DNA from 3 places in the Pantoea sp. Z09 genome. Region 2 is predicted to be linked to each of the others. Evidence: predicted binding sites of a transcription regulator. Region 2 holds the regulator's gene; each other region holds the start of a gene.

Region 1 (6,002 bases), 1.7 Mb from region 2:
GAAGTTCACCGGCAGTTTTTCTGACCAGAGAATGGTCATGTTCGGCTCCGGCGACGGGCCCATGGTGTAAAGAGTATTCAGGAAGCGGAAGGTGCTTTTTGTCACCAGCGTGCGGCCATCGACGCCCATGCCCGCCAGCGATTCAGTAGCCCAGATCGGGTCGCCGGAGAAGAGTTCGTCATATTCCGGCGTACGCAGGAAGCGCACCATACGCAGTTTCATCACCAGATGGTCAATCAGCTCCTGCGCCTGCTCTTCGGTGAGTTTACCGGCCTGCATATCGCGTTCGATATAGATGTCGAGGAAGGTTGAAACGCGACCGAACGACATGGCGGCGCCGTTTTGTGATTTCACCGCGGCCAGGTAGCCGAAGTAGGTCCACTGCACCGCTTCCTGCGCGTTGGTTGCCGGGCCAGAGATATCGCAGCCATATTTCGCCGCCATCTCTTTAATCTGAGCAAGGGCGCGATGCTGTTCCGCAATCTCTTCGCGCAGACGGATAGTGGCTTCCAGATTGACGCCGTTTTCCAGGTCGCTCTGCAGCGAATTGAACTGCGCCAGTTTGTCCTGCATCAGGAAGTCGATGCCGTACAGGGCGACGCGGCGGTAGTCGCCGATGATGCGGCCACGACCATAGGCGTCCGGCAGACCGGTCAGCACGCCTGATTTACGGCAGCGCAGGATATCCTGGGTATAGACGTCGAACACGCCCTGGTTATGGGTTTTACGATACTCGGTGAAGATTTTTTTCAGCGCGGGATCCAGTTCGCGGCCATAAACCTTACAGGAGCCTTCCACCATTTTGATGCCGCCGAACGGAATAATGGCGCGTTTCAGCGGGGCTTCAGTCTGTAGGCCGACGATTTTTTCCAGCGATTGATTAATATAGCCGGCGTCGTGCGCGGTAATAGTCGACGCGAGATCGGTGTCGAAGTCGACGGGCGCATGGGTGCGGTTTTCAATTTTGATCCCTTCCAGTACGGCATTCCACAGCTTAGTGGTGGCGTCTGTGGCGCCTGCCAGGAAGGACTCATCGCCCTCATACGGGGTATAGTTCTTTTGAATGAAGTCGCGAACGTTTACGCTGTTCTGCCATTCGCCGTTGGCGAATCCTTCCCAGGCCGCAGCCTGTTTTGCATTCAGATCGGTCATGATATACCTGCCTTATCTAAGAAGACTTTATGTTGGCGCCGCCAGCTGCGCGGCGTCGGCCAGAAATGATTAGTGTGCGGTCGAACCGTTGCGTAAATAGATCACCCAGTAGGTCAGTCCGACCAGCAGCCCGCCGCCGATAATGTTGCCGATGGTCACCGGGATCAGGTTGTCGACGATAAAGTTAACGGGCGTCAGCGCCTGAAACTGGTCGGCGCTGGCGCCGGCGGCTTGCCAGAATGCCGGGCCGGAAAAGTCGCGGATCACGATAGCCAGCGGAATGAGAAACATATTGGCGATGCAGTGCTCAAAGCCGCTGGCGACAAACATGGCGACCGGCAGGATCATGGCGATGGTTTTATCCATCAGACTGTGGCCGGAATAGCTCATCCAGACCGCCAGACAGACCATCAGATTCGCCAGGATGCCAAGGCAGACCGCTTCGAGAAAGCTGTGGTGCATTTTGTGATCGGCGGTTTGCAGCACGTTAAGGCCCCAGGCGCCGTTCGCGGTCATATGCATGCCGCCGAACCAGATCAGCGCGACGAAAAAGAGCGCGCCGGCCAGGTTGCCGAAATAGACGTTGATCCAGTTGCGCATCAGCTGGCCCCAGGTGATGCGGCCGCTGGCTTTCGCCACCACAATCAGCACCGTCGAGGTAAAGAGGTCAGCGCCGCAGACCACCACCAGAATCAAGCCAAGAGAGAAGCAGAGGCCGCCGATCAGCTTCGCGACGCCGTAAGGCATGCCCGCACTGCCGGTGGTCGCCGTGATATAGAAGACAAACGCGATGGAAATGAAAACGCCGGCGTTGATGGCGAGAAAAAAGGTGGTCAGGGGATGTTTTGTGGCTTTGTAGACTCCAGCATCCTCCGCCACTTTGGCCATTGCGGCCGGTAATAACAGATTAAAAGGGTTGTCAGCTTTCACACTAACGCTCTCCAAAAGATGTCTGGAAAAATACTAACAAAGGAGTATAGGACAGGATTTGATCTGGATCATATTTGACCGGAAGGCAGCGGGTTGAGGCGAGAAATCGGCAGGCGGATTTTATTTAATTTGTTGATTTTAAATAAATAAATATATTTTAAATTTTATAATATTATTTTAACTGGTGTGCGGGAGATGACGCCGCTCTGTTAATTAAAATAATCAAACGCGATTTTATTGTTAAATAAAACCGGGGTATTATCCATCAATAAGCGTTAATAAAATGCCGCGGCTGGCGGATAAAAAAGGGCGCCAGCTGCGCTGACGCCCTTTTAAATGACTCTGCCTGCGGATAAAACAGCGGGAATTACGCTTTCCAGTAGCGGCGCTTCGCCGCCTGCAGTTTTTCATAGGCCTGCAGCAGCGCCTGATGCGCCGGGAAGGCGTTCAGGTCTTCATCCACGGCCTGCAGACCGTAGAACGGCGCTTCGCCGCTAATCGCCGCCGAAGCTGCTTCCAGCGTCTCCGCGCCATACATGCGCGTGAAGGCGTGGTGATACTGCAGCGGATCGCGCTCGTCTTCCATCGCCAGCAGCAGCAGCGTCTGCAGGCAGCGGTAGTAGTTGGCGCGCTCAGGCGAGAAGATCGACCCGTTGAACTCCATCGTCCACTCGGTCCAGATCAGCGCCTGATCGAGATCGCCGCCCGCCAGCGCCAGCATCGCTTTCAGCTCGCCGATGCGCAGCGTGTACCAGCCGTTATCTTTGCCGCTCGCCAGACCCAGCAGTTCGCGCACGCGGGTGAAGTCGTCGTGGCCTTCTTCATCCAGCTGCACAATGAGATCCAGATACTCTTCCGGATTCCAGTTGGTGGCAGGCAGCGCCAGCAGCGTCTCGCGCAGGCCAGCGCCCATGTTGTTGTTCGCCAGCAGCAGATCTTCCGCAGGATAGATATCGGACATGCCCGGCACGATAATGCGGCAGGCGTAGACGCCCAGATGATCGTAGTCGGCGATGTAGACCTCTTGATCCTCTTTGCGGAAGATTGCCATCAGGGTGGCGAACTCCTCTTGCGTGGTGCCGCTAAACGACCAGTCGACAAACGGATAGTCCGCTTTCTCTTTAAACAGATCCCAGGAGATAAGGCCGCTGGAGTCGATAAAGTGCGTCTCAAGGTTGGCGTGCTCGGCCACTTCTTCGTCATCAAACGTCGGCGGGGTAAAGACGTCAAGATCTTTCAGGCCACGGCCCTGCAGCAGCTCGGTCACGGTACGCTCAAGGGCGACACCGAAGTCGGGATGCGCGCCGAAAGAGGCGAAGCAGGTGCCGTTCTGCGGGTTGAACAGCACCACGCAAATTACCGGATAGTTGCCGCCCAGCGAGGCGTCGTAGGCGAAAATCGGGAAGCCTTCCGCCTCAAGGCGCGCGATCGCTTCCACCACGCCGGGATAGCGCTGCATCACGCTGTCGGGAATGGTCGGCAGGCTGATCGCTTCGGCGATGATGCGGTTTTTGATGTAGCGCTCAAACACCTCGGAGAGGCCCTGAACGCGTGCCTCGTTGGCGGTGTTGCCCGCCGACATGCCGTTAGAGACATAGAGGTTGCCGATGATATTCATCGGGATATAGACAGTTTGCTGGTCAGACTGACGGGTAAAGGGCAGGCCACAAATGCCGCGCTCGGCGTTACCGGACTGCAGATCCACCAGCTCTGGCGCGGTCAGCGCGTTGTCTGGATCGTAAAAGGCGCGCAGACGCGCATCGAGAATGCCTTCCGGCAGCGAGCCGTCCGCTGGCAGCGGGAACCACTTTTCATTGGGGTAATGCACGAAATCGCCGTTAGCGATCGATTTACCCAGCCAGAAATCAGCGAAAAAGTAGTTGGTTGAGAGGCGCTCGAAATATTCGCCCAGCGCCGAGGCCAGCGCGGCTTTCTTGCTGGCGCCTTTGCCGTTGGTAAAGCAGAGCGGGCAGTCGCGATCGCGAATATGCACCGACCAGACGTGGGGAACCGGATTCAGCCAGGAGGCCTCTTCAATATTAAAGCCCAGGTCGGTGAGCTTTTGCTGGAAGCGCGCGATGGAATCTTCCAGGGCCGCGTCTTTGCCGGGAATAAAGGTTTGCGTCATGAAACCGCTCTCTCATAGATAGTGGGCGTAAAGCGCGCAATGATACGGACTTTGCCGTTCTGGCGCTATGAAGACGGCATAAATTTCTCCGCGCCATTATCGCTAAAAGGCGCGAGAAATAACGGCCGTATCGCCATGCAAACGCGCTGCCTCACAAAATTTCGCTCTGCGTTGCATTTGTGACATAAGCTGCGGGGCGGCAGATTCAGAAAATGTGATCCCGTCCGGATTTATCATTGCAGGCGTCATAAGGCAGTGATAAAACCGGTAAGCAACGCATAACCGTTCTGGATAACTGTGGTGAGGGGAAATGACGCAGATTTATAATTTTAGTTCCGGTCCAGCGATGCTGCCGGTTGAAGTGCTCCGTCGTGCAGAACAAGAACTGACAAACTGGCACGGTCTGGGGACCTCCGTTATGGAGATCAGCCATCGCAGCAAAGAGTTTCTTAAGGTAGCGGAAGAGGCGGAGCAGGACTTACGCGATCTTCTGAAAATCCCGGCCAACTACAAAGTTTTATTCTGCCACGGCGGCGCGCGTGCGCAGTTTGCCGCCGTGCCGGGCAATCTGCTGGGCGAGGCGACCACGGCGGATTACGTCGACGGCGGCTACTGGGCGCACAGCGCCATTAAAGAAGCGGAAAAGTACTGCACGCCGCGCACGCTGGATGTAAAAACCACCCGCGACGGCAAGCGCGCCATTCTGCCGATGAGCCAGTGGGATCTGAGCAGCGACGCCGCCTACGTGCACTACTGCCCGAATGAAACCATCGACGGCATCGCCATCGATGAGCAGCCTGACTTCGGCGATAAGATCGTCGTGGCGGATCTCTCCTCTACCATTCTGTCGCGTCCGCTCGACATCAGCCGCTACGGCGTGATTTACGCCGGCGCGCAGAAAAACATCGGCCCGGCAGGGTTGACGATTGTCATCGTACGCGACGATCTGCTGGGCAAAGCGCGTCAGTCAGTGCCCTCTATCCTCGACTATCAGGTGCTGGCGGAGAACGACTCGATGTTCAATACGCCGCCTACCTTTGCCTGGTATCTTTCTGGCCTGGTGTTCAAATGGTTGAAAGAGAAGGGCGGCGTAGGCGAAATTGACAAGATCAATCAGGCCAAAGCCGATCTGCTCTACGGCTTAATCGATCAGAACCCCTTCTACCGCAACGACGTCGCGGTAGAGAACCGCTCGCGCATGAATGTGCCTTTCCAGCTGGCGGACGCCGCGCTGGACGCGCTCTTCCTGGAAGAGTCGTTCAAGGCGGGCCTGCATGCGCTGAAAGGCCATCGCGTGGTAGGCGGCATGCGCGCATCGATCTACAATGCGATGCCGCTGGAAGGCGTGAAAGCGCTGACCGACTTTATGGCTGACTTCGCTCGTCGTCACGGTTAAGCCTTCGCAGTAGCGTCGGCGCTCGCGCCGACTTCAGACCCCGTCTCGCGGCGGGGTTTTGTCCTTTTTTGGAGATTTGGTTTCACATGCAGGACTCCCTGACCTTACAACCCATCGCACGCGTTGACGGCACCGTTAATCTGCCGGGTTCAAAAAGCGTTTCTAACCGTGCGCTGCTGCTGGCGGCGCTGGCGAAAGGCACCACGCGTCTGACAAACCTGCTGGACAGCGACGATGTTAAGCACATGCTGAACGCCCTGAAGGCGTTGGGCGTCGATTTCACCCTCTCCGCCGATCGCACGCAGTGCGAAGTGGTCGGTCAGGCCGGTGCGCTGCGTGCGTCCCAGCCGCTGGAGCTGTTCCTCGGCAATGCCGGAACGGCGATGCGCCCGCTGG
Region 2 (6,002 bases):
TCAGGACGGATTATGCTGCTGCTAATCGACAACTACGACTCCTTTACCTGGAATCTTTATCAGTATTTTTGCGAGCTTGGCGCGCAGGTGCGCGTCGTGCGCAACGACGCCATCACGCTGGAAGAGATGGCGGCGCTGCCGCTGACGCATCTGGTGATCTCGCCTGGCCCCTGCACGCCCGACGCGTCCGGCGTGTCGATGGCGGCGATCCGTTACTTCGCCGGCCGCATTCCGGTGTTGGGCGTCTGCCTCGGCCATCAGGCGATCGCCCAGGCCTATGGCGCGAAGGTGGTGCGCGCCCGACAGGCGATGCACGGCAAGACCTCCGCCATCGCGCATAACCATCGCGGCGTGTTCCGCAACCTCAACGATCCGCTTACCGTCACGCGCTACCACTCCCTGATCGTCGCCTGGGATTCGCTGCCCGACGCGTTCGAAATCACCGCCTGGAGTTTGAAAGCGGGCGAACCCGACGAGATTATGGGCTTCCGCCACAAGACGCTGGCGCTGGAAGGTGTGCAGTTTCATCCTGAAAGCATTCTCAGCGAGCAGGGGCATCAGCTGCTGCGCAATTTTCTCGCTACCTGAAGTTATGTTTGCCTTTGGGTGATTTATTATGCATATTTTATGACTATTATTTCACTGTGGCTCAATAATTAATCAAAGGTGGTCGTCGATGGCAGCGGAGAAAATTGCGGTAACGCGGGAAACGTTCGATAACGTCATTTTGCCTGTTTATGCACCTGCGCAGTTCGTGCCGGTCAAAGGCAAGGGCAGCCGCGTCTGGGATCAGCAGGGCAAAGAGTATATCGACTTCTCCGGCGGCATCGCCGTTACGGCGCTCGGCCACTGCCATCCGGCGCTGGTCGAGGCGCTGAAAACCCAGGGCGAAACCCTGTGGCATCTCAGCAACGTCTTTACCAATGAGCCTGCGCTGCGCCTCGCCAGCAAACTGATCGACGCCACCTTCGCCGATCGCGTCTTCTTCGCCAACTCCGGCGCGGAAGCGAACGAAGCCGCCTTTAAGCTGGCGCGCTTTTACGCCTGTCAGCGCCACAGCCCGTTCAAGACCAAAATCATCGCCTTCCACAATGCGTTTCACGGCCGCACCTTGTTTACCGTGTCGGTGGGCGGCCAGCCGAAATACTCCGACGGCTTCGGGCCAAAACCGGCGGATATCGTGCACGTTCCCTTTAACGATCTCGAGGCGGTCAAAGCGGTTATCGACGACCATACCTGCGCCATCGTGGTGGAGCCGATTCAGGGCGAGGGCGGCGTGATGCCCGCCACGCCAGAATTTATGCAGGGGCTGCGCGCGCTGTGCGATAAGCATCAGGCGCTGCTGGTGCTGGATGAGGTGCAGAGCGGCATGGGACGCAGCGGCAAGCTGTTCGCCTATGAACACTACGGCGTGACGCCCGATATTCTCACCAGCGCCAAGGCGCTGGGCGGCGGCTTCCCGGTGAGCGCGATGCTGACCACCAATGAGATCGCCTCAACCATGTCGCCGGGCGTGCACGGCACCACATACGGCGGCAATCCGCTGGCCTGCGCGGTCGCGGAAGCGGCGCTCGACGTCATCAATACGCCCGAGGTGCTGGAGGGCGTGCAGGCGCGTCGCCAGCAGTTTGTCAGCGCGCTGCAGACGCTCGACGCGAAGTTCGATCTGTTTAGCGACATCCGCGGCAAAGGGCTGCTGATTGGCGCGGCGCTTAAGCCGCAGCACGCCGGTAAAGCGCGCGATATTCTCAACGCCGCGGCGGCGGAAGGGCTGATGGTGCTGGTGGCCGGCACCGACGTGATCCGTTTCGCGCCGTCGCTGGTGATCGAACCCGCCGATATCGAAGAGGGCATGGCGCGCTTCGCCCGCGCGGTCGAGCGCGTGCTGGCGGCCTAATCAGCCTTTGCGTAAATGCCTGATCAGCCAGCGGCCATGATGCGGCCGCTGGCTCCACGCCAGCGACGAAATGGTGTGCATCACGTTCAGGTGCTCCAGAATGCGTTTCACATGCTGCTCCAGAATCGTGGTGGGGCCTTCATCAATGCTCTCCACGCCTGCCATCACGTTGGTCTGCGATCCCGGTCCGTCATACTCCAGCCGCTGCTGGCAGCGCTGCAGCGCCACCTCGCACGACTGCAGATAACGCTGCGCCAGGTCTGCGGTCAGCATGGTGTGCTCGCGCGCCAGAATGGTCATGGCGTTGATATGCTCGACGATAAACTGGCTGTGCGTCACCCATAAGCGCATATCTTTCAGATACTGCGCGTTGAAGCCCGGCTCCTGCATCGCCTGATTGAGCGAGTTAAACAGCGCGTTGTGCGCCTGATTGACCTTCATGCGCTGGTACGCCAGCGGCTTCGCCTCCTGCTCCGGCCCCAGCAGCAGGCGCAGCGCCTCCTGATAGGTTTCCAGCGCGTCGTGAGCGTTCTGCCGCAGCAGCCCGCTTTGCCACTGCGGCCAGAGCCACAGCATGCCGCCGAAGGCGATCAAACAGCCCATCAGCGTATCCATCAGGCGCGGCAGGAGAAACTGCGCGCCGTTCAGCGACAGCAGCTGCAGCGAGTAGACCGCCGTGACGGTAAAGCCGATCATCGACCAGCCGTAATATTTGCGCGTCACCAGATAGCTGAGCAGCGTGACCACCAGCATAAACAGCAGCACCAGCGATTCCGGCACCGCAAAGCGCAGCGAGGCGGCGGCGATCACCAGCCCGACAAAGGTGCCGAGCGCCCGGTGCTGAATGCGCACCCGCGTGGCGCTGTAGCCGTTCTGGCTGACGAACATAATGGTCATCAGGATCCAGTAGGGCTTGGGAATGTCGAACAGCATCGCCAGCGCGCTGCCGAACATCAGCATCACGGCGAAGCGCGCCGCGGTGCGCAGCGCGGCGGACTTCAGCGACAGGTAGCTGCGCAGCGCGGGCAGCAGCGGCAGCCGGCGCTGACGATCGGTCATCAGGTCGCGCTGATAAAGCGGCTTCTGGGTGCGCAGCACGCGCGCGATGCGGCTGAAGTGGTAGAAGCAGAAGTGGCCGACGGGATTGTCGGGATGCTGGCGAGCGATCTTCTCCAGCGCGCCGAGCGGCTTCTCCATCTCGAAACGGCTCGGCAGCTGGTGATAGAGAATGGCGTCGGCCAGCGCGCGCAGCCGCGCCGAGATGATTTTGGCGTTCCAGTGTATCACCGCTTCCGCATGGCTGCGTTCTACCAGCTTTTGCACCTCTTCCGGCTGGTGCAGGCTGACGGAGATGTGCTCCTGCAGATCGAGCGCCACCTGAAAGGCGCGCGTCAGCCGTTTATGGCTGTTGTCGCGGCTGGCGGAGAGCATATGCATCTGCTGATAGCAGGTGTTGATCAGATCGACCGCTTTCTGCTGGCGCGCCAGCAGCGGCGGCAGCGCTTTTTCCGGATCGGTGAGCTGGGTCAGCAGGGTATATTTGGCGTCGCAGTAGTCCGCCAGCTCGCGGTAGATCAGGCTCAGGGTTTCGCGCATCGGCTGCTCTTTCCACAGCCAGAACCAGAACCAGTTGAAGAGCCCGTACCAGAGCGTGCCGCCGATATAGAGCAGCGGCGGCACGTAGATCGGCATGCGGCCGATCAGGCTCAGGGTAAAGATCGCCGCCACCAGCGTGCCGGAGAGCAGCCGGCCGTGCAGCGGGCTGATTTCGCCGGTGACGCCCAGCAGCAGCGGCAGCACAAAGAGCACCGCAGGCAGCGGCACCCCTTTCAGGGTCAGCAGCTGGATCAGAAAGCTGCCGAGCGCGAACAGCGAGCCGCCAACGATCAGTCGTTTGAAGAAGCGCTTATGGGGCGTATCCAGGCCCGCGACGTTGCAGCAGGCGGGAACCAGCGAGAAGAGCAGCCCTTTTTGCAGATCGCCGAACAGCCAGCCGAGCGCGACGGGAATGCACAGCACCAGCGTCTGCCGCAGAGCATAGTTAACTTCGGGGTGGTAGATGATTCGACGCCACATCACTTCGCTAAAAGCAGTAACGGCGTGACGGTAAGATCACGCCGTGAGTGAGAGGAAATCAGCGGGTGCCGTAAACGACAATGGTTTTGCCGTGTGCGGAAATCAGATTCTGGTCTTCCAACATTTTCAAAATGCGGCCCACGGTTTCACGCGAGCAACCAACGATTTGGCCAATTTCCTGACGAGTAATTTTGATTTGCATGCCGTCGGGATGCGTCATGGCGTCTGGCTGTTTCGCCAGGTTAAGCAGGGTTTGTGCAATACGTCCGGTCACGTCGAGGAAAGCTAAATTGCCCACTTTCTCCGATGTTACCTGCAGACGGCGCGCCATCTGCGATGAGAGACGCATTAAAATATCCGGGTTCACCTGGATAAGCTGGCGGAATTTCTTGTAGGAAATTTCTGCCACTTCGCACGCGGTTTTCGCGCGCACCCAGGCGCTGCGCTCCTGACCTTCTTCAAACAGGCCAAGCTCGCCGATAAAATCACCCTGATTCAGGTAAGAGAGGATCATCTCTTTGCCCTCTTCATCTTTGATCAGTACCGCAACGGAACCTTTCACGATGTAGTAGAGGGTTTCAGCCTTCTCACCCTGATGAATCAGCGTACTTTTGGATGGATATTTGTGAATATGGCAATGGGACAGGAACCATTCGAGTGTAGGGTCTGTTTGCGGTTTGCCGAGAACCATTCGCTATTATCCTCTGTTGTAATCGTGCCCAAAACGCGGGGGGATTATTCCCTGCCAGGCGATGAAAGCTTCAAGCGTTTCCCCTAAAGGAGATTATTCGGGCCTTATTTTGCGCCAGGCGCTTGATGTGTCCCGTCTTCGTCCTTAGCAAGACGAACTATTTTCAGCACTGTTTGTAGCACAGCTTTTGCCGACTGTCTTCTGTTGTCTCGCTTCAGCAAAGGGGGGATTACTCTGGATTGCTGTTTGCCAGGCGAACGCGTACTCTGGCGGCAAACGGGCTATTCTCGAGGTGGAAACATGCAGGCAAGAGTGAAGTGGGTCGAAGGGTTAACCTTTCTCGGCGAGTCGTCGTCAGGGCATCAGATCCTGATGGACGGCAACTCCGGCGATAAAGCGCCCAGTCCGATGGAGATGGTGCTGATGGCCGCGGGCGGCTGCAGCGCCATCGACGTGGTTTCTATTTTGCAGAAAGGGCGCAACGACGTGGTGGACTGTGAGGTGAAACTGACCTCTGAACGCCGCGAAGAGGCGCCGCGCCTGTTTACCCATATCAACCTGCACTTTGTGGTCACCGGCAAGGCGCTGAGCGACAAAGCCGTGGCGCGCGCGGTGGATCTCTCGGCGGAGAAGTATTGTTCGGTGGCGTTGATGCTGGGCAAGGGCGTAGAGATGACCCATAGCTATGAAGTGGTCGCGCTGTAAAAAAGCGCACTGTATGTAAGGAGCGGGCCTTGCTACTCGCTCCCGCTCCAGACCTGGTCAGGCGATCTGTTTGCCTTCCATCAGCCGCTGCACCAGCGGTGCCATAATCAGCTCCATCGCCAGCCCCATCTTGCCGCCCGGCACCACCAGCGTATTCATATGCGAGATAAAGGATCCCTGCAGCATCGCCAGCAGATAGGGGAAGTCGATATTCTCCAGCCCGCGAAAGTGGATCACCACGAAGCTCTCGTCCAGCGACGGGATCTCGCGCGCGGCGAACGGGTTCGAGGTATCTACGGTGGGGACGCGCTGGAAGTTAATGTGGGTGCGCGAGAACTGCGGCGTAATGAAGTTGATGTAATCCTCCATTGAGCGCACTACCGAGTCCATCACCGCTTCGCGCGAGTGGCCGCGCTCGCCGGTGTCGCGCACCAGCTTCTGGATCCACTCCAGATTGACGATCGGCACCACGCCCACCAGCAGATCGACCTTTTCCGCCACGTTGTGCTGCTGCGTCACGACACCGCCGTGCAGCCCCTCGTAAAACAGAATATCGGTGTTCTCCGGCAGCGGCTGCCAGGGCGTAAAGGTGCCGGGCACCTGATTCCAGGGCACGGCCTCGTCGTAGGTGTG
Region 3 (6,002 bases), 570 kb from region 2:
CGCGAAGGGCTGCCGCTGCACCAGTCCGACTGGGCGGACTATCTGAAGTGGGCGGTGGACGCCTTCCGTCTGAATGCCGCCGTGGCGAAAGAGGAGACGCAGATCCACACCCATATGTGCTACTGCGAGTTCAACGACATCATGGAGGCTATCGCGGCGCTGGATGCAGACGTGATCACCATCGAAACCTCACGCTCCGACATGGAGCTGCTGGAATCCTTCAAGGTGTTCGACTACCCCAATGAAATCGGTCCAGGCGTCTACGATATTCACTCGCCTAACGTGCCGAGCGTGGAGTGGATGGAAAATCTGCTGCGTAAGGCGGCGCAAAGCATCCCGGCAGCGCGGCTGTGGGTGAACCCGGACTGCGGCCTGAAAACGCGCGGCTGGCCGGAAACCCGGCAGGCGCTGGCGAACATGGTGGAAGCGGCGAGGCGGCTGCGCGGCGAGACCGCCTGAGCAGGCGGTGAAACGGGGGCGCCACGGCGCCCCTTTTTAATGGCGCGATCAGACGACGCCGAACTGCTTAAACCACGTCAGCATGCGCGCCCAGCCATCCTGCGCCGACTCGGCGTGGTAGCTCGGACGATAGTCGGCGTTAAAGGCGTGACCGGCGTCGGGATAGACCACGATCTCCGCCTTGGCGTTGGCGGCGTGCAGCGCCTGGCGCATCTGCTCCACGCTCTCCAGCGGAATGCCCTCATCCTGGCCGCCGTACAGGCCCAGCACCGGCGCGCCTAAATCCACCGCGATATCAATCGGGTGCTTCTGCTGCTTCATGGTTTTTTCGCCGATCAGGCGGCCATACCAGGCCACCGCGGCGCGCAGCTGCGGGTTGTGCGCGGCGTACAGCCAGCTGATGCGGCCGCCCCAGCAGAAGCCGGTAATGCCCATGCGGCGAATGTCGCCGCCGTTGCGCGCAGCCCAGTTGGCGGCGTGGTCGAGGTCGGAGAGCACCTGGCTATCCGGCACTTTGCTGACCAGCTCGCTGAACAGCGTCGGGATATCGTGATACTCATTGGGATCGCCTTCGCGGAAGTAAAGCTCCGGCGCCACGGCCAGATAGCCCTCCAGCGCCAGCCGACGGCAGATATCGCGGATGTGCTCGTGCACGCCAAAGATCTCCTGCACCACCAGCACCACCGGCAGCGGGCCGTTCGCCTCTTTCGGTCTGGCGTAGTAAGCAGGCATATTCTCGCCCTGGCTCGGCACGGACGTTTCGCCTGCCTGAATATCGGGGCTGTCGGTGTGGATGGTGGTGGAGGCGGTCGGCTGAACGGCCGGCGCGAAGCCGCCCGTCGCGGATTTTTGTGCCATATTCTCTTCGGTTTTCATTTTTCTCTCCGTGCTGGCAGTAGCGCAATCACGTAACTATAGCCTGGCCAGATTGCGTCTGGACCAGAGACCGGGAACAGAGTAGGGAGCGAGCAAAAAGACTCTTCTCTTTAACATTGCTGCAAAGCCTTGCGCGCGCAGCTTGTAGCAATGGCATTCTGAATGGATGAAATATGCGACACATATCTCATTATTGTTCTGTAAAAATGTAACATTCATTTTTGATGGTGACTGATATCACACAATTATGCGCTGCGCTCCAGTAGAGTGGCGCGCTTCACTTCCCTGTTCAGGAGTTTGCTATGTCTGACGTTTTTCACCTTGGCCTGACTAAAGCCGATCTGCAGGGCGCGACCCTGGCTATCGTTCCCGGCGACCCGGAGCGCGTAAAGAAAATTGCCGGGCTGATGGCGGACGCCCAGCCGCTGGCTGCGCACCGTGAATTCACCTCCTGGCTGGCGAAGCTGGACGGCAAACCGGTGGTGGTTTGCTCCACCGGCATCGGCGGTCCCTCTACCTCTATCGCCGTGGAAGAGCTGGCGCAGCTTGGCGTGCGCACCTTCCTGCGCGTCGGCACCACTGGCGCCATCCAGCCACACATTAACGTCGGCGACGTGCTGGTCACCACCGGCGCGGTGCGGCTCGACGGCGCCAGCCAGCACTTCGCGCCGCTGGAGTTCCCGGCCGTAGCGGACTTCGCCTGCACCACCGCGCTGGTCGCGGCGGCAGAGGCGAGCGGCGCCACCACCCATATCGGCGTCACCGCCTCGTCGGACACCTTCTATCCGGGCCAGGAGCGCTATGACACCTTCTCCGGCCGCGTGGTCAGCCGCTTCCAGGGCTCGATGAAAGAGTGGCAGCAGATGGGCGTGCTCAACTATGAAATGGAGTCCGCCACGCTGCTGACGATGTGCGCCAGCCAGGGGCTGCGCGCGGGTATGGTCGCGGGCGTGATCGTCAACCGCACGCAGAAAGAGATCCCGGATGCGGCCACCATGAAGCAGACCGAAAGCGACGCGGTAAAAATTGTGGTCGAAGCGGCGCGCCGTTTGTTATAACGCTTTTCAGGCAGCGCGCCTGCGCGCGCTGCAGCAAAAGCGAGGATCGCCCGATGCGTCAGACACCGCCCCGACAGAAACCCGCCGTTACCGCCGCGCCCGCCGTGATGCAGGCGCGTCTCGAAAATGCCGCCGCGCGCTTTCGCCAGCATATGGCGCAGCAGGATTACGCCGCCGCCGCCCGCTGCTGCGAAGAGGTGCTGCGCATCGTGCCAAATCAGATGCAGGTGCTGAGCGACTATGCGCTCTGTCTGCTGCGGCTGGGCCACTACAGCCAGTCTTACCGGGTTTATCAGAAAATCTATCAGGCGCCGCCGGCGGTGCGCGCCACCGCCTCGGAAACCTGGCTGGACGGGCTGGCGGAGCTGTGCGGCTGGATGGGCAAAACCGACGAGCTGGCGAGGTATGGCCTGGAATCGCTCAACGGCGCGGACGCGCGTTTCCGCCAGGGCCAGCGTTACGCCTTTCCGGCGGCGCAGCCGGAGCCCATCGATCTCAGCAAGCCCGAACAGAACGTGATCGCCTTTAGCCTCTACGGCGGCCAGCCGCGCTACTGCGAAACCCTGATTAAAAACGTCGAGGTGGCGCAGGCGCTTTATCCCGGCTGGCGCTGCCGCATCTACCTTGACCAGAGCGTGCCGCAGCATGTGTGGCAGCGCCTTAACCAGCCGCACGTCGAGCTGGTCGACATGTCGCAGGAGCAGGGGATCTACCCGACGCTGTGGCGCTTTCTGGTGATGGACGACCCTGGCGTCAAACGCTTTCTTATCCGCGACGCCGATTCGCTGCTGTCGGAGCGTGAAGCGGCGGCGGTCGACGCCTGGCTCGCCTCGCCCTACTGGTTCCACCATATGCGCGACTACTTTTCCCATACTGAGCTGCTGCTGGCGGGCATGTGGGGCGGCTGTAACGGCGTCTTCAGCCAGCTGGCGCAGGCGATGCGCGACTTTATCGCCCGCTACAGCGGCAGCGCGCGCTTTACCGACCAGTATTTCCTGAAGGTCGCGCTCTGGCCGACGGTGCGCGAGAGCCTGCTCAGCCACGACGAGATTTTCCATTTTCATCAGGCGCAGCCCTGGCCGCCGCACGCGCCGGTGCGCTGGAATATGGCGAACTTTCACGTTGGCAGCAACGCCGGGTTCGCCAGCATGGCGGGCAAGGCGACGGTCGACGACGGCGCGACGCAGCCGGTGGAGCTGAGCTGGGACGGCCACACCGTTGTCTATCTGGCGCAGGTAAAAGGCGGTGAGTGGCGCATGTCGATGCCGTTCTTTTTAACCGACGCCTGGAAAGCGGGCGAGCTGCAGGTCAACGCGCGGTAAAACCCCGTCCGGGCTGAAAATAGTCTGGACATTCATACAGGGCGACTCTACTTTCTTCCCAGCAACGCGCGTCGCGAGGGAATTATGGATCAGCAGATTATTATTAGCGCCTGTCTGGCGCTTGCCGGACTGGGTATCGGCTGGATGCTGGCGCAGCTTCGCGCCAGCCATCAGAGCGCCAGCTTCGCCACCGAGCGGCGTTTGCAGCAGGAGGCGCAGCAGCGTCAGCAGCAGCAGCTTGCACAGCTTCAGCAGCAGCTGCAGCAGCGCGAACAGGAGCTGCGCCAGCTGCACGGCTCGCTAAGCGGCGCGCAGGAGCGGCTGCAGCAGCTCGACTACTGGCGCGGCGAATGCGAACAGCTCAACCGCGAGCTGCGCAACCAGCTTGAGGTTAACAGCGCACAGGAAGCCGAACTGCGCGAGGTCACCATCCGTCTTGAAGAGACGCGCTTCGCCGCCGAGGAGAAGCAGCGTCTGCTCACCAGCAGCGAACAGCGCCTCAGCGCGCAGTTTGAAAATCTCGCCAACCGCATCTTCGAAAACAGCGGCCGCCGCGTCGACGAGCAGAATCGCCAGAGCCTGAACGGCCTCATCGCGCCGCTGCGCGAGCAGCTGGACGGCTTTCGCCGCCAGGTGCACGACAGCTTCGGCCAGGAGGCGCGCGAGCGCCACACGCTGGCGCATGAGATCCGCCAGCTGCAGCAGCTGAACGCGCAGATGGCGCAGGAGGCGATCAACCTGACCAAAGCGCTGAAGGGCGACAATAAGATTCAGGGCAACTGGGGCGAGGTGGTGCTGAGCCGCGTGCTGGAGGCGTCGGGCCTGCGCGAAGGCCATGAGTATCAGACGCAGGTAAGTTTGCAGTCGGAGCAGCAGGGCAGAATGCAACCGGATGTGATCGTGCGTCTGCCGCAGGGCAAAGATGTGGTGGTCGACGCCAAGATGACGCTGGTGGCCTACGAGCGCTACTTCAACGCGGAGGATGAGGTGACGCGCGAGCAGGCGCTGCAGGAGCACGTCGCCGCGGTGCGCAGCCATATTCGTCTGCTGAGCCGAAAAGATTATCAACAACTGGCCGGTTTACGCTCCCTCGATTATGTGTTGATGTTTATCCCGGTGGAGCCGGCGTTTCTGCTGGCGATCGATCGCCAGCCGGAGCTGATCAGCGAGGCGCTGCAGCAGAACATCATGCTGGTCAGCCCCACTACGCTGCTGGTGGCGCTGCGCACCATCAACAACCTCTGGCGCTACGAGCATCAGAGCCGCAACGCCCAGCGTATCGCCGAGCGCGCGGCGCGCCTGTACGACAAGATGCGGCTGTTTGTCGATGATATGAGCGGCATCGGCCATAGTCTGGATAAGGCGCACAACAGCTACCGCGAGGCGATGAAAAAGCTGGCGGAAGGGCGCGGCAACCTGATCGCGCAGAGCGAGGCGTTTAAATCCCTCGGCGTTGAAGTTAAACGCTCAATTAATCCGCAGTTAGTGGAACAGGCGATGCCGGAAAAGGCATGGGACGAGGAGGAGGGGCTGGACGATCTCTCGGAGACCGCGGACGCGCGTGTGAGGCGGCTCCACGAATAAGCGGGTCGTCGCGTGCCTGACTACCCTGACTCTGATACACTTCGGGAAGTATTGTTTGTGGAACAGGTAAAACCGATGGCAGATGAATCACAGCAGGAAACTACCCATTTTGGCTTTCAGACCGTCGCCAAAAGCGAAAAAGCTGACAAAGTCGCGGACGTGTTTCACTCCGTCGCGGCGAAATATGACGTGATGAACGATCTGATGTCGTTTGGCATCCATCGCATCTGGAAGCGTTTTACCATCGACAGCAGCGGCGTGCGCCGTGGACAGCGCGTGCTGGATCTGGCGGGCGGCACCGGCGATCTGACGGCGAAGTTTTCCCGTCTGGTGGGCGACACCGGCCAGGTGGTGCTGGCGGACATCAACAGCTCGATGCTGAAAATGGGCCGCGACAAGCTGCGCAACCTCGGCGTGGTCGGCAACGTCAGCTATGTGCAGGCCAACGCCGAAGCGCTGCCCTTCCCGGATAACTATTTCGACTGCATTACCATCTCTTTCGGCCTGCGTAACGTGACCGAGAAAGAGAAGGCGCTGGCGTCGATGTTCCGCGTGCTTAAGCCGGGCGGACGTCTGCTGGTGCTGGAGTTCTCGAAACCGGTGTTCGATCCGCTCAGCAAGGCGTATGACGCCTACTCGTTCCATATCCTGCCGCGCGTTGGCCAACTGGTGGCGCAGGACGCCGAGAGCTATCGCTATCTGG

Evidence for each region. Region 2 encodes CRP, which controls carbon source genes, mostly activating them, when cyclic AMP is high. Its sites were predicted from a motif close to ATGTGANNNNNNTCACAT; they were not measured.
Region 1: a site for CRP is predicted at 2,139-2,156, ahead of focA (formate transporter FocA). Genes of this name have one in related genera too.
Region 3: a site for CRP is predicted at 1,509-1,526, ahead of udp (uridine phosphorylase). Genes of this name have one in related genera too.

The regions. Positions count from the first base shown of each region.
Region 1 is NZ_CP092373.1:2,518,863-2,524,864, reverse strand. It holds gene pflB (formate C-acetyltransferase) at 1-1,152, opposite strand, end outside; gene focA (formate transporter FocA) at 1,222-2,082, opposite strand; gene ycaO (30S ribosomal protein S12 methylthiotransferase accessory factor YcaO) at 2,450-4,210, opposite strand; gene serC (3-phosphoserine/phosphohydroxythreonine transaminase) at 4,521-5,606, shown strand; gene aroA (3-phosphoshikimate 1-carboxyvinyltransferase) at 5,693-6,002, shown strand, end outside.
Region 2 is NZ_CP092373.1:307,648-313,649, forward strand. It holds gene MC269_RS01375 (aminodeoxychorismate/anthranilate synthase component II) at 13-588, shown strand; gene MC269_RS01380 (aspartate aminotransferase family protein) at 677-1,897, shown strand; gene MC269_RS01385 (YccS/YhfK family putative transporter) at 1,898-3,973, opposite strand; gene crp (cAMP-activated global transcriptional regulator CRP) at 4,032-4,664, opposite strand; gene MC269_RS01395 (OsmC family protein) at 4,965-5,369, shown strand; gene MC269_RS01400 (phosphoribulokinase) at 5,427-6,002, opposite strand, start outside.
Region 3 is NZ_CP092373.1:3,674,126-3,680,127, reverse strand. It holds gene metE (5-methyltetrahydropteroyltriglutamate--homocysteine S-methyltransferase) at 1-459, shown strand, start outside; gene MC269_RS17590 (dienelactone hydrolase family protein) at 508-1,335, opposite strand; gene udp (uridine phosphorylase) at 1,638-2,393, shown strand; gene MC269_RS17580 (tetratricopeptide repeat protein) at 2,447-3,715, shown strand; gene rmuC (DNA recombination protein RmuC) at 3,800-5,299, shown strand; gene ubiE (bifunctional demethylmenaquinone methyltransferase/2-methoxy-6-polyprenyl-1,4-benzoquinol methylase UbiE) at 5,375-6,002, shown strand, end outside.